Linked DNA regions of Proteiniborus sp. DW1. Each later gene encodes a partner of the first gene's protein in a complex. Links are inferred from orthologs where the notes say so. Each region holds a gene or a part of one and is shown on either strand. Other genes may lie near its edges. The genes, in order: tig and rpsG.

Evidence for each region.
Region 2: the proteins of tig (region 1) and rpsG are in contact, whole or in part, in a crystal structure (PDB 3GTY), measured with the Thermotoga maritima proteins. The link is inferred for Proteiniborus sp. DW1 from one-to-one orthologs. Residues at the interface, in WP_004081061.1 of Thermotoga maritima: Glu122, Val124, Val129, Leu130, Tyr133, Glu188, Gly259, Ile262, Tyr263, Glu266, Ser270, Glu273, Gln274, Glu277, Arg308, Gln311, Ile312, Ser315, Tyr316, Glu325, Arg329, Arg336, Leu363, Phe366, Trp367, Arg373, Leu377, Arg381, Leu384, Glu387; in WP_004081843.1 of Thermotoga maritima: Lys34, Lys52, Lys55, Glu59, Arg62, Gln63, Glu66, Asn67, Lys69, Val71, Arg95, Ala109, Lys110, Lys111, Gly112, Arg113, Pro114, Glu117, Glu121, Ile124, Ala125, Tyr127, Asn128, Asn129, Thr130, Gly131, Lys135, Asp139, Arg142, Met143.

The regions. Positions count from the first base shown.
Region 1 is NZ_FMDO01000007.1:238,927-251,045, forward strand. The notes cover bases 7,143-10,128. They hold tig (trigger factor), read left to right. Parts: upstream 7,143-7,985; coding sequence 7,986-9,272; downstream 9,273-10,128. Other genes in these bases: clpP (ATP-dependent Clp endopeptidase proteolytic subunit ClpP), read left to right, coding at 9,298-9,882; clpX (ATP-dependent Clp protease ATP-binding subunit ClpX), read left to right, coding at 9,905-10,128. In the rest of the region: DW1_RS02445 (ASKHA domain-containing protein), read left to right, coding at 1-1,424; DW1_RS02450 (uroporphyrinogen decarboxylase family protein), read left to right, coding at 1,438-2,301; DW1_RS02455 (MATE family efflux transporter), read left to right, coding at 2,697-4,040; DW1_RS02460 (GreA/GreB family elongation factor), read right to left, coding at 4,101-4,541; DW1_RS02465 (ATP-dependent DNA helicase), read left to right, coding at 4,780-7,125; more of clpX, read left to right, coding at 10,129-11,179; speB (agmatinase), read right to left, coding at 11,254-12,111; speE (polyamine aminopropyltransferase), read right to left, coding at 12,098-12,119. UniProt on the Bacillus subtilis protein: Involved in protein export. Acts as a chaperone by maintaining the newly synthesized protein in an open conformation. Functions as a peptidyl-prolyl cis-trans isomerase.
Region 2 is NZ_FMDO01000051.1:241-3,992, forward strand. Bases 957-3,752 are described here. They hold rpsG (30S ribosomal protein S7), read right to left. Parts: upstream 2,692-3,752; coding sequence 2,221-2,691; downstream 957-2,220. Other genes in these bases: fusA (elongation factor G), read right to left, coding at 957-2,140; rpsL (30S ribosomal protein S12), read right to left, coding at 2,831-3,247; DW1_RS12640 (ribosomal L7Ae/L30e/S12e/Gadd45 family protein), read right to left, coding at 3,272-3,514; rpoC (DNA-directed RNA polymerase subunit beta'), read right to left, coding at 3,654-3,752. Outside these bases: more of fusA, read right to left, coding at 74-956.

The DNA.
Region 1 (12,119 bases):
GTATTGATGTAGAAGTTGATAGTCCTGTTAAATTAGTAAGACTTCCAAAAGTGAACAAATCAAGTTTTGTCCCTTATGTTGATTATATAGGATATAGAGTTAGCTCAGCAGAACTATATAAAAAGATTGCAGCTATAGAAGAAGGTAATTATGAGGAGATTTGGGGTGTAGCTTTTGAAGATAAGCTACTAGATATAACTACTTACAAGAAGACTGTGTTAGGTTTAGCTGTGGATATTGGAACTACAGGTGTTTCTTATTATTTAGTTGATTTATCCAATGGACAAATAGTTAGAAACCTATCCTCTTTAAATCCTCAGACACAATATGGCGGGGATGTACTAACAAGGATTACATATTGCATGGAAAATCCATCAGGAGCTGCCAAGCTTCAGGAATTAATAGTAGATGAAATAAACCATACAATTAAGAAGATTGTTGAGAATCTATATAGTATAGATGATATTTATCACATTGCCATTGCAGCAAATACTACAATGATGCATTTATTATTAGGGATTAATCCTGAAATATTGGCTAAAGCACCATATAGAGCTGTGTTTTTAAGTTGTGAAGCTACTAAAGCAAGGGATATATGGATTAAGGCTAATAGTGAGGCTTTACTCACTATAATTCCATCTGCTTCATCATATGTAGGTGGGGATATAGTATCAGGCATTATGGCATCAGATTTTCAAGACAATAAAGAGGCTGTGTTCATAGATATAGGCACAAATGGCGAGTTGGCAGCTTTAAAGGATGGAAAGATAATATGCACATCTACAGCAGCAGGCCCAGCATTAGAAGGTATGAATATCGAATGTGGATGCCGTGCAGAAGAAGGAGCTATAGAAAAATTTGATATTGATGAAGACTATAATATTAATTACTCAACAATAGGAAATGCCAAAGCAATAGGAATCTGTGGTAGTGGTCTTATAGACATAGCTGGGGCATTGGTAAAAAGAGATATTGTAATGAAATCTGGCAGGTGGAATAAGAACTTTAATTCTAAATTGGCTGAAAGATTAGTAGATAAAAAGTTTTATATAACTGATGATATATTTATTTCTCAAAAGGACATAAGACAAATTCAGCTAGCTAAAGGGGCTGTAGCTGCTGGTGTAATTATGATGTTAGATGAGATAGGACTGACAATTGAAGACATACCATTAGTTTACATAGCTGGAGCTTTTGGCTATCATATTAATCCAGACAATATAATGGAGATAGGACTGATACCTAAAGGGTTTAATGGAGATATAAAGTTTTTAGGGAATACTTCACTAGAAGGTGCAAGGCTTGTCTTGATTAACAGGGATTGTTATAGAAAAGTATATGATATTAAGAGGGATATGGAAGTGTTGGAACTGTCTCTAAAAGAAAATTTTCAAGATATTTTTATTGGTCAGCTAAATTTCTAGAAAAGGTGATAAAATGACATCTAAAAATTTATTAAAGTGTATTGGTGAGAAGGTAGATTCAATACCTGACAGTATTTTGGAGGATTTAGGTTTGTCTTTTGAAGAGATAAATAATGATGCCTCTAAAATGGCTATCCTGTCAAAATCCCTTAAAAGATATAAGAATTCCTCGCATTGTAAAATACCTTTTTGCCATACTGTAGAAGCTGAAGCCTTTGGTTCTTCAGTGGTCTTTGACCATAAATATGGTAATAGAATTGGAGGATATGCAATTAAGGATATCAATTCAATAGATGATTTAAAAGAATTTGATTTAAGTAGAGGAAGAATTGCTGAGGTTTTAAAAGCTATTAGTTTATTGAAGAAAGATGGAGAAAATGTAGTCCTTGATATAACAGGACCTGTTACACTTGGAACAGGTATTATAGATAGCAATGTATTTTTTAGGGCTACTAGAAAGGATATAGGCAAGGCTAATAAGTTGTTTGAATTAATCGAAAATAGTACTGTGGAGTATATACTAGAATCCATAAAAAATGGAGTTGACATAATTTCCTATTCAGATCCAGCTGGTTCTTTAGATATAGTTGGACCAAAGTTTTTTAAAGACTTTGCAGGTAAAACTATATACAGTATTTTGAAAAGAGTTGAAGGCAAATTAGGAGACTCAGTTATTCATCTTTGTATCAAAACATCCAAATCTCTTGAATTATCTGGTTTTTTAGAGGTTGAAGAGACTAAAGTAGAAGGACAAAGTTATTATGAAATAATTAAAAATGCTAAAAAAGAAAATAAAGATATAGAATTTTTAGGACACTGGTGTTTGAAGTCTAAAGCAAATAAAAATGAGATAATCTGTTGTAAACTCATACCCTAGCCTGATTTGTTTAAGAGTTTATTAGCAATAGTAATGATTAATTACTATATTTTATCTATTTTCAACATATTATATTGATAGATTTCTATAATATACTTAAATAATGATAAAAACTAGAGATATCCTGCATAGATTGAAGAAGTCGATGCAGGATATACTTTGTTTATTAGGCTCTTTATTATTTCTTTTATATATTTTATTGGCTGATCTCTAAGCTAAGGACTGAAATTATATACCATATTAAGAAATATAGTAAAGCAGTTTAGCATAGCAACATCAAGTATATTCTAAGACGATAATTGTTAATTAATTTATACTGTTTTTTAATAAAATAATGAGGTATAATGTTATCTAGTATTTGTATTGTATAACATAAAGGGTTTGGTGAAATGATTATGGAAAGATTAGACAATAGAGATATTAGGAATCAGATTTTTAAGCTAGCTATTCCAGCAATTTTAGAAATGACACTTCATACTCTTGTATGGACAGCTGATACTGCTATGGTAGGAAGACTTAATCCTGCTTCAATATCCGCAGTTAATTTAGGTTCACAGATAATGTTTACTATAAGTAATATTTTTGGTGCTCTTGGAATAGGTGCTACAGCATTGGTATCTAGACAAATAGGGGCTAAAAATAGAGATGAGGCTGAAAATATAGCAGCTCAAGCAATTGGAATAGGACTTATAATCAGTATTATAATAGGATTTAGTGGAATCTTATCAGCAAATGCAGTGTTTAATCTAATAGTAGATGACCCTGAGGTCATAGTACTAGGAAGTAATTATCTTAGGATAGTTTTTGTTGGGGCATTGTTTTTAATACCACAATTTATCGCCAATTCTATATTAAGAGGAGCTGGAAATACAGTTATTCCTTTAGTATCAGCAGCTTTTGCAAATGCATTTAATATTATTGGTGACTATGTGCTAATCTTTGGGAAGTTTGGATTTCCCGAGCTTGGAGTAAATGGAGCAGCTATTGCAACAGGAGTCGCTCAAATATTAGGAGCTTCTATTACATTTTTTTTCTTGATTAGAGGAAAATCTGGTATTAAGCTTCATATCAGTAAGGTATTTAAGTTAAATAGAAATGTAACCAAAAATATTGTAAACCTAAGTGTACCTGCTACGCTTGAAACATTTATGAATGAAGGAAGTAGACTGTTATCTTCATTCTGGATAGCACAATTAGGGACTATTTCTTTTGCTGCACATTCACTTGCCAATGCAGCAGAATCGATTTCGTATATGCCTGGTTATGGCTTTGCTGTAGCTGCCACTACTATGGTTGGACAAAGCTTAGGAGCTAAGAATATAAAGAGGGCTGAGGTCAGTACGAAGAAAATTATAATGTATTCAGTATGGTTAATGGGATTAGTAGCTTTAGCTTTTGCCCTTATACCTTTTGGAATTATGAGACTTTTCAGTAATGACCTTGGAACAGTGGAACTAGCATCTAGATGCTTGCGAGTAGGTGCGGTTGAACAGATTCCTATAGCAATAGGTATGACTGTTTCAGGTGCTTTAAAAGGAGCAGGAGATACAAAGGGACCTTTTAAAATATCTTTAGTTACAAATCTAGCAGTAAGACTGCCTTTAATATTCATTATTGTATTTGTTTTAAAATTGAATGTTGTATTTGTATGGTGGGCAACAGGAATACAGTTTATAGTTGAAGCAACATTAATGGTAATTAGATACAGGCGAGGTAGATGGAAATCTATAAATGTATAAGAAAAAGAAAAAGAGCTTTTTACTTGACATAGGTCAGTTTGCTAAGCTCTTTTTGTTTTTTTAATCTAATTCAATTGACTTTATTTCATACTCAATATTCTCCATAGGAGTTTCTACTAAAACATGATCCCCTACTTTTTTCAGTAAGAGCGCTTTTCCAATTGGTGAAAGATATGAAGCATAATCTCCATCTAATGGATTTGTAGTCAAGAAAGGAGAAACAATTTTAAACCTTTCTACTTCATTACTGTTGATATCCTCCACTTCAACGATGCTATCGATTATTACAAAAGGACAATTGGTGCTCTTTTTATTAGACTTTTTCATTTTTTTCACATACTTATATATCTGTGAAATATAATCTGCTATTAGGGTTTCGAACTCTAACCTCTCGGCAGACATTTCATAGTAGTACTCTTCAATGACTTCGCTTTTTTCTTCTTCAATTTGAACTAAATGCTCTATAAGTTTTTCATATATTGTTTTTACTTCTATGGACATGTAATATCCCCCCTATCCCCATATACATTAAATGGCAAATGTTTCCATATACAACAAGCCATTCCGTAGAAATACGGAATGGCTCATATATAATCATATCATAGCTGTTAATCATTGTCAACAATGACTGACATTACCACTTAATAACAAAGATTTAATAATGATTATAAATATTGCAAAGAAAGCTATTTTCTAATACTATTATAGCTAGAGAATTATAGATAGTAGGTTGGTAACCATGAAATTAAAGCAGAAAATAAAGGTGTCTGTTCGTAATCTAGTAGAATTCATTCTAAGAACTGGAGATATAGACTCAGGATTTGTAGGTAGTAGCAACAACAGGGCATTAGAAGGGACTAGGATACATAAGAAGGTGCAAAGCACCAGTGGAGAAAACTACGATTCTGAGGTTATTCTTAAATATGACATAGAATATGAAGAATACATCTTAAGCCTAGAAGGTAGAGCAGACGGTATTATTATAGAAAATGGACTTGTTACAATAGATGAAATAAAAAGCACTGCAGCACCTATTGAAAAAATAGATGAAGATTACAATCCTCTTCATTGGGCACAGGCAAAATGCTATGCCTTTATTTATGCTGAGGAAAAAGAGCTACAATATATAAATGTCCAGTTAACATATTATCAAATAGACACAGATGAAATTAAGCGTATAGTTAAGGAATTTAGCTTTGAAGAGCTAAAGAGCTTTTTCTTTGACTTGATTCAGAAGTATTTTATATGGACAGAAATGCAGCATAAGTGGAATATTAAAAGAAATGCTTCTATAAAAGAATTATCCTTTCCTCATGAAAAGTATAGAAAGGGACAGAGGGAATTAGCAGTTGCTGCATATAAGACAATAGTAAATGAGAAAAAACTATATGCCCAAGCCCCTACTGGAATAGGTAAGACCATATCTACAGCATTTCCTGCTATTAAGGCTATGGGAGAAGGACACACATCTAAAATATTTTATCTAACAGCTAAAACCATAACCCGAACTGTGGCTGGAGAGGCATTTTCACTAATGAGAGAAAATGGATTAGATGTTAAGACTGTAGTACTTACTGCTAAAGATAAAATATGCTTTAAAGAAAAAGCAACCTGCAGCCCAGAAGCATGTGAATATGCTAAAGGCCATTATGACAGAGTAAATGATGCCATAATGGATATTTTAAAGAATGAGGATGAACTAAATAGAGAAACTATTGAAAAATATGCACTAAGGCACTGTGTATGTCCTTTTGAATTTTCATTAGACTTAACTTTATGGGCGGATGCAGTTATTTGTGACTATAATTATGTATTTGATCCTAGTGTAAGCTTAAAAAGGTTTTTTGCAGAAAAGGGAGGAGACTATGTATTTCTAATTGACGAAGCCCATAATCTAGTAGATAGAGCTAGAGAAATGTATTCAGCAGAGCTTTTTAAGAAGCCCTTTCTGGACTTTAAAAGAGAAGTTAAGACTACTTACCCTAAACTATCTAAAGCTCTAAACAAAATCAATCAATATATGCTTGAGCAAAAAAAGAAGTGCGATTCCAATGGTTATTATATTAAAGAAGAGTTAGATGGGGATATATACTATTACCTTAAAAAATTCATTGCAGAATGTGAAGAATACTTATTAAGACAAAAAAATGCTGAAAGATACGAAGAACATTTAAGCCTATATTTTGATGCTTTGGCTTTTACAAGAATATGCGAGTTGTATGACGATAAATATATTACCTATGTAGAAAACTCTAATAAAGATGTAAGACTAAAGCTCTATTGTCTAGATCCATCACATTTATTAAAGGAAACATTAAAAAAAGGCAAGGCAGCTATATTTTTCTCTGCTACATTGATTCCAATGGATTATCATAAGAACATATTAGGCGGGGAAGAGGATGATTATACTATTTATTTAAATTCTCCTTTTTCTATAGAAAACAGGCAAATTCTTGTGGCAGATAGGATTTCAACCAAGTATAGAGATAGAGAAAGAAGTTATTCAGATATTGTGGAGTATATTAACTCTGTATTAAATGTCAAGAAGGGAAATTATCTAATCTTCTTTCCATCCTATCAATATATGAATAAGGTTTATGAATTATTCAAAGAAAAGTATCCAGAGTATGAAACCTACATTCAAGAGCCTAATATGACTGAAGAAGAGAGAGAAGATTTTTTGGAACTATTTGAAATAGATAATGAGAAAAATGTCTTAGGTTTTTGTGTTCTTGGAGGAATATTCTCAGAAGGAATCGATCTTAAGCATGATAGACTAATAGGGGTTATAATAGTTGGAGTAGGGCTACCACAGATTTGCTTAGAAAGAGATATCATTAAAGATTATTTTAACAAGGTAAATAAGCTAGGCTACGAATACTCATACATGTACCCTGGCATGACTAAGGTCCTTCAGGCAGCAGGGCGATTAATTCGTACAGAAGAGGATAGGGGAGTTATTCTGCTATTAGATGAAAGATTTGTATACTCAAATTATCAAAGATTATTTCCTAAAGAATGGTTTCCTCATGAAAGAGTAAATAAAGATAATATAGAAAAGTATCTCAGTAAGTTCTGGGGGTAGCAGGAAGAGAGCTAGAATTATGAGAGATTCTTTGTTATAAAATTTTTAGAGGTATTTTTTGTGTTTTCCTTTGAGTTTCCTGTACTATATATCTTTGATTGATATGGAAGTGTAAAAATTCCCTTATATTACATCATATTACCTCCAAAAAAAATTTTAAAAACTTATTGACTTTATTTCTGTACGTGATATAATATTCTTTGTCGTTAATAAAAACAATCTATGCGGGAGTGGCGGAACTGGCAGACGCGCTAGACTTAGGATCTAGTGTCATAGACGTGGGGGTTCAAGTCCTCTCTCCCGCACCATAATAGCCAATGTAAATGTCAGTGATTTTTTAGCGAATGCAAATGTAAAAGAACTTTTCTCAATAAGATTCACAATAAATTTCTTAAAAATCTATTGACTTTATTTTTAAATGCATGATATAATAATCAAGTCAGTAAGAAAAATAACTATGCGGGAGTGGCGGAACTGGCAGACGCGCTAGACTTAGGATCTAGTGTCATAGACGTGGGGGTTCAAGTCCTCTCTCCCGCACCATAATAGCCAATGGTATATTCCATTGGTTTTTTCTTATATTTTTTTAAAAAATGTATGGTACAATTGGACATGGGAAGAATTTATGATATAATATAGTGGTTAATCATAAGGAAGTCATACGAATGGTTAAATTACACTGGTTGTAGCCTTATAATTGAAACGACATTAAGATTATTTGCAGTATATAGGAATTCTTCAAATTTATTTATTCACACCATACATAGGCACGGACTTTCGGAAATATCTCATCAGTATGTCAGTGATTTAAATACGTGTGAATTAGAGAGACTAATATAAAGGTTTAAGGAGGAAAGTTAATGAGTTCATCAGTAGTAAAAAAAGAAAATAATGTTGTTACATTAAAAATCGAGGTAGATGCAGAAACATTTGAGAAAGGTGTTCAACAGGCTTATCAAAAAAACAAGCACAGATTTAATATTCCAGGATTTAGAAAAGGAAAAGCTCCTAGAAAGATAATTGAAATGAACTATGGAGAAGGAATTTTCTATGAAGATGCAATAAACATTGTATTTCCAGAAGCATATGATAAAGCTATAGAAGAACACAAACTTGACCCAGTAGATAGACCAACTGTAGACGTTGAAGATATTGAAAAAGGAAAAGCAGTAGTGTTTACAGCTGATGTTACAGTTATGCCAGAAGTTAAGCTTGGTGAGTACAAGGGTATAGAAGTAGAAAAATCAGAGTATAATGTTACAGAAGAAGAAGTAGAAGCAGAGCTAAAAACAATGCGAGAGAGAAATGCTAGAATTGTAGATGCTGGTGACAGACCAGTAAAACAAGGGGATATATTAACTATTGACTATTCAGGATTTGTAGGAGAAGAGCAATTTGAAGGTGGTACAGCACAAAACCAAACTCTTGAAATCGGTTCTGGCAGATTTATCCCTGGATTCGAAGATCAACTTGTGGGAAAAAATAAAGAAGAGGAAGTTGAAGTAAAGGTTACTTTTCCAGAAGAATATCATGCAGAGAATTTAGCAGGTAAAGATGCTATATTCAAAGTTATAATACATGAAATAAAAGAAAAAGAATTACCAGCTTTAGATGATGAATTTGCTAAAGATGTAAGTGAATTTGATACGCTAGATGAATTAAAAGCTGATATAATGAATAGACTAAAAAAACAAGCTGAACAAAGAGAAAAGGCTGAAAATGAAAATAAGGTAGTAGAAAAAGTAGCAGAATTATGTGAAGTAGATATTCCAGAAGTAATGATTGATAGACAAATAGACGATGACATAAATGATTTTGCATACAGACTAAGATACCAAGGTTTAGAGTTTGAAAAATACTTAGAATTAACTGGTACACAAATAGAAGATTTAAGAGAGCAGTTTAAGCCAAATGCTGAGAAATTTGTTAAAGCAGATTTAGTGCTTGCAGCTATTTCAGAGAAAGAGGGAATTGAAGCTACAGAAGAAGAACTAAATAAGGAACTTGAAGATTTTGCTAAGAGCTATAACCAGGATGCTGACAAATTTAAAGCTAGCTTAAAGGCTAACGATTTAGAGTATATTAAAAAGGGTATAATTAAGAGAAAGACAGTTGAATTTTTAGTAAGGGAAGCTAAACTGTCTTAATTAGAGTAATTAGGGAGGAGATAACATGGCTTTAGTTCCAATGGTTGTTGAGCAAACAAACAGAGGGGAAAGATCATACGATATTTATTCAAGGCTTTTAAAAGAAAGAATAATATTCATAAGCGATGAAATTAATGATGTTACAGCAAGCCTTGTAGTAGCACAACTTTTGTTTTTAGAAGCAGAAGATCCAGATAAGGATATTCAGCTTTATATAAATAGCCCTGGTGGTTCCATTACTTCAGGCTTTGCAATATATGATACTATGCAATATATAAAGCCAGATGTTTCTACTATTTGCATTGGAATGGCAGCTAGTATGGGTGCATTTTTATTAGCAGCAGGAGCCAAAGGCAAAAGATATGCACTACCAAATGCGGAGGTTATGATACACCAGCCTTTAGGTGGCACTAGGGGGCAGGCTGAAGATATTAAAATTCATGCTGAGAGAATATTAAAATCAAGGGATCAAATAAATAAGATATTAAGTGATAGGACTGGTCAACCTCTAGAGAAAATTGCAAGGGATACAGACAGAGATAATTTTATGTCTGCTGAGCAAGCTAAAGAATATGGTATAATAGATGAAGTAATAGAATTTAGGAAATAAAGTTAGTTAGGAGAGGTGAACCATGCCAAAATATGAAGAAAAGCAGCTTAAGTGTTCATTTTGTGGTAAATCTCAAGAACAGGTAAGAAGACTTGTTGCAGGACCTAATGTGTATATATGCGATGAGTGTATTGAGTTATGTCAAGAAATAATTGACGAGGAATTTGAAGATACTTTCGAACTTGAGATGAAAGAACTACCAAAACCAGTAGATATTAAAAAGGTTTTGGATGAGTATGTAATTAAACAAGATAGAGCAAAGAGAGCTTTAGCTGTTGCAGTATATAATCATTACAAGAGAATAAATAGAAAAGTAACATCTGATGATATAGACCTACAAAAAAGTAACATAGTTATGATAGGACCTACAGGTTCAGGAAAGACACTATTAGCGCAGACACTAGCGAAAATATTAAATGTTCCTTTTGCTATTGCGGATGCAACGTCTCTTACTGAAGCAGGGTATGTAGGCGAAGATGTTGAGAACATATTGCTAAAGCTTATTCAAGCTGCTGATTACGATATAGAGAGAGCAGAAAAAGGTATAGTATATATTGATGAGATTGACAAGATAGCTAGAAAATCAGAAAATCCATCTATTACTAGGGATGTAAGTGGTGAAGGAGTTCAGCAGGCCTTGCTAAAGATACTTGAAGGGACAGTGGCAAGTGTTCCTCCACAAGGCGGAAGAAAACATCCTCATCAAGAGTTTATTCAAATAGACACTACAAATATTCTATTTATAGTTGGTGGAGCTTTTGATGGACTGGAAAATATTATCCAGAAAAGAATAGGTAAAAAGGCAATGGGCTTTGGTGCTGATATACAAAGTAAAGAGATTAAGGATGTAGGAGAAGTACTAAAACACTTACAGCCTGAAGACTTGCTTAAGTTTGGACTGATACCAGAGTTTGTTGGTAGACTTCCAGTAATGGTTACTTTAAATCTCTTAGATAAGGAAGCTCTTATAGAGATATTAACTAAACCTAAGAATGCTCTAGTCAAACAATATAAGGAGCTATTTATCATGGATGGTGTAGAGTTAGAAATAGACCATGAAGCCTTAGAAGTAGTAGCAGAAAAGGCCATTGAAAGAAAATCTGGAGCAAGAGGTCTTAGGGGAATACTAGAAGAGGTAATGCTTGATATAATGTATGATATACCTTCTAGAGAAGATATAGAAAAATGTATCATCACAAAAGATACTATACTAAATAAAACAGAACCTACTCTACTTCTTTCTGATAAGAGAAAAAAGAAGAAAACTAAAAAATCTAATAAAGAAGAAACAGCATAAAAAATGTCGAGGAAATCATTCCTCGACATTTTTGTCATCCTGAGCCTTGGCAAAGGATCTCAAGAAGTAGATATTTATTTATGCACTACTAATAACAACTCTCTCAGCGTCTTTATAGCCACAGCAGTTGAAGAACCACTTGGGTCATAGTGAGGAGATAGTTCATTAATATCTGCACCTACTATATTTAATTCAGACATTTTTAAGATACAGTCTAAAAGAGTTTTGAAATCTACTCCACCTGGCTCAGGAGTTCCTGTTCCAGGGAAAACAGAAGGGTCTAATACATCTAGGTCAATGGTTACATAAACTGGTTTTCCTTTAGTTTGCTCTATAATATAATCTATTGTATCACAATTATATCTGCATTGATGCAAATGTTCCTTAGCCCATTCAAATTCAGATCTATCACCAGAACGTATACCCATCTGGAATATCTTCCCATCTCCTACAAGATCCCAAACTCTTCTCATTACAGTTGCATGAGATAATTCCCTACCGAAAAACTCATGACGTAAGTCAGTATGAGCATCAAAATGGATAACATGTAAATCAGGATATTTTTCTACCAAAGCTCTTACTGTTCCCAAGGTAACTAAATGTTCTCCACCTATCATAACAGGTATCTTTTCATCAGATAGAACATCCCTAGTGAAATCTGAGATTATATCTAATATTAACTCGGGACCTCCATATGGAAGTACTAAATCTCCATAATCACATACTGCTATTTCAGTTAAGTCCTTATCCTGATATGGACTATAAGATTCAAAGCCTAGAACACTTTCTGCTCTCATTACCTTAGCTGCAAATCTAGTTCCAGGTCTATATGAAGTAGTTCCATCATAAGGAGCACCGAAAACAACTATATTTGCTTCATCATACGTTTTATCACAGCCAATTAGATTTTGAACATTTTTATTTGTTTTCATAGTCAATC
Region 2 (3,752 bases), on another replicon or contig:
TAGACATAAGCAGCTTGCACGAAATCAAAGATTTCGACAATTTGCTTATGCTATAGTTATAAAATACAAAACATTATTTATTTATAATTTTCTCAGCTAAATTATTTGGAACTGCTTCATAATGGTCAAACTGCATTGTATATGTTCCACGACCTTGAGTTTTTGAACGAAGATCAGTTGCGTATCCAAACATTTCTGCTAGGGGCACAAATCCTCTTACAACTTGTAGACCATTTCTTGATTCCATACCTTCGATTCTACCTCTTCTTGAGTTAAGGTCACCAATTACGTCTCCCATATACTCTTCTGGCATTACAACTTCAACCTTCATATATGGTTCAAGTATTACAGGATTTGCTTTTTTCATACCATCTTTAAATGCCATCGAACCTGCAATCTTAAATGCCATTTCTGATGAGTCAACCTCATGGTATGATCCATCATATAGAGTTACTCTAAAGTCAAGAACCTCATATCCAGCAAGCACACCGTTTTGCATAGCTTCTTGAATACCATTGTCTACAGCTGGTATATACTCTTTTGGAATAGCTCCCCCAACAATTTTATTGACAAACTCATAGCCTTCTCCTGGTTGTCTTGGTTCCATCTTAATTTTTACGTGTCCATATTGTCCACGTCCACCAGATTGTCTTGCATATTTAGCTTCTACTTCAACCTCTTTAGTTATAGTCTCTTTATATGCAACCTGTGGGCTACCTACATTAGCTTCTACTTTAAATTCTCTAAGAAGTCTGTCAACAATAATTTCTAAGTGCAACTCACCCATTCCTGCTATTATTGTTTGACCAGTTTCTTGGTCAGTATAAGCTTTAAATGTTGGATCTTCCTCTGCTAATTTAGCTAAAGCTACTCCCATCTTGTCTTGGCTGGCTTTAGATTTAGGCTCTATAGCAACTCTAATAACTGGCTCTGGGAATTCCATGGATTCAAGTATAATAGGATGACTTTCTGCACAGAGGGTATCTCCAGTTGCAGTATCTTTAAGCCCTACTGCCGCAGCAATATCTCCTGCATAAACCCTATCCAATTCTTCTCTCTTATTGGCATGCATTTGTAGTATACGGCCTATTCTTTCTTTTTTGTTTTTTGTTGAGTTTAATACATATGATCCTGATTCCAATATCCCAGAGTAAACTCTAAAAAAAGCAAGTTTACCTACATAAGGGTCTGCCATTATTTTAAATGCTAGAGCTGCAAAAGGCTCATCATCTGATGAAATTCTTTCTTCAACATCTTCTGAACCTGGTTTAACTCCTGTTATGTGTGGTACATCAATAGGAGCTGGCATGTAATCAACTACTGCATCTAGAAGTGGTTGAATACCTCTATTTCTATATGCTGAACCACATAAAACTGGAGTTACTTTACAAGCAATTGTAGCACTTCTTAAGGCTTTCTTTATTTCTTCAACACTTACCTCTTCACCTTCTAGGTATTTCATCATTAGCTCTTCATCTTCTTCTGCTACAGCTTCTACTAAAGCCTCTCTATATTCTTTTACTGTATCTAACATATCCGCTGGAACATCTATTATTTCATACTCTTTTCCAAGCTCATCCTTGTATATTCTTGCTTGCATATTGATTATGTCAATGATACCCTTGAAGTCACTTTCTGAACCTATTGGTATTTGTATAGGAACAGCATTAGCTTTTAATCTTTCCTTCATCATTTCAACTGCTCTAAAGAAATCTGCACCTGTAGTGTCCATTTTGTTTACAAAAGCCATACGTGGAACATGGTACTTGTCAGCTTGACGCCATACTGTTTCTGATTGTGGCTCCACACCGCCTTTTGCACAAAAAACTGCTACTGCGCCATCGAGAACACGAAGAGATCTTTCTACCTCAACGGTAAAATCAACGTGTCCTGGTGTATCTATTATATTTATCCTATGACCATTCCATTGAGCCGTAGTTGCTGCAGAAGTTATTGTGATTCCTCTTTCCTGTTCTTGCTCCATCCAATCCATCGTAGCGGAACCTTCGTGGGTTTCGCCTATTTTATGTGTTCTACCTGTATAGAATAGGATTCTTTCAGTAGTAGTTGTTTTTCCTGCATCTATGTGAGCCATAATACCAATATTTCGAGTTTTTTCTAAAGAAAATTCTCTAGGCACAGTAATCCTCCTTTCTGCTACTTATTTCAAATTTTTTATTTCTATCCAACTTTGATTGTAACCATAATTGACTAAATTTATTACCATCTGTAATGTGCAAAAGCCTTATTAGCCTCAGCCATTTTATGAGTGTCTTCTCTCTTTTTAACACTTGCACCAGTGTTGTTAGCAGCATCCATGATTTCTTTAGCTAGTTTTTCACTCATAGTTTTTTCTCCTCTTTTTCTAGAGTACTCTGCTAGCCATCTTAATCCTAGAGTTTGCCTTCTTTCTGGTCTAACTTCAACTGGCACTTGATAAGTTGCTCCACCTACACGTCTTGCTTTAACTTCAAGTACAGGCATTATATTGTTAAATCCTTTATAGAAAACTTCTAATGGATCTTCACCTGTTTTTTCTCTTATATAGTCAAAGGCATCGTACACTATTCTTTGTGCTACTCCTTTTTTACCATCAAGCATTATTTGGTTAATTAATTTAGTAACTACTTTATCTTTATATATTGGATCTGGACTAACTTGTCTTTTTGGAATATGTCCTTTTCTTGGCACTATTCTTCCCTCCTTAAACATTTAGATTAATTCATAGGTACTCGACATTAGAAGCTTGTCGTCAGCGCACTAAAATGCATATATATAAACAGCCTTTAGCTCATGACGCTAAAACCCCGCATTTCCGTACCTGATATCATTATTTTTTCTTAGGTTTCTTTGCACCATATTTTGATCTAGATTGCATTCTCTTGTCTACACCAGCTGCATCTAATGTTCCTCTTACGATATGGTATCTAACCCCTGGTAAGTCTTTAACCCTTCCACCTCTTATAAGAACAACGCTGTGCTCTTGTAAGTTGTGACCTATACCTGGGATATATGCGTTAACCTCTAAACCATTAGTAAGTCTAACTCTGGCAATTTTTCTTAAAGCTGAGTTAGGTTTCTTAGGTGTTACAGTTCTAACAGATACACATACACCTCTTTTTTGAGGAGAGTTTACTTTAGTTGTTCTTTTCTTAAGAGAGTTTAAACCTACTCCTAAGTGAGCTGATTTTGATTTGTAAACAACTTCTTCTCTACCTTTTTTAATTAATTGGCTAATTGTTGGCATCAAAGCACCTCCTTCCAAATTTGACTACTTTAAAATGGCAGCAACTGCCGCACTTACATCAATACCACAGGCCTTACCTAACTCCTTCATACTTGGAGCGTATATTATTTCAATAGACTTTTCATTGCATAAATTGATAATATCCTGTACTACTTTAGTATCTGCATCTTCTGCAACATATATTGTTAGAACTTCATCATTATTTATTGCCCTTCTGGCCTGCTTAATACCAACAACCTTTTTTGTATCTTTAAGATTAGTCAGCATTTTAGTTTCCTCCTTCACTTAACATCTAGAAGATTATGCAGCTTTAGCTACATAATCTTCTTTGATTCAAAAGAGTCAACCTGCAATTTTACACACTTATATATTTTAACATCTGTTATAAGCAGTGTCAACATTTATATTATTCAATATTAATTTCTTCATCTATTTCTTCAACTATTTCTTCATCTGGATGCTTCAAGGCAATTTCCTTATATTTTCTCATGCCAGTACCTGCAGG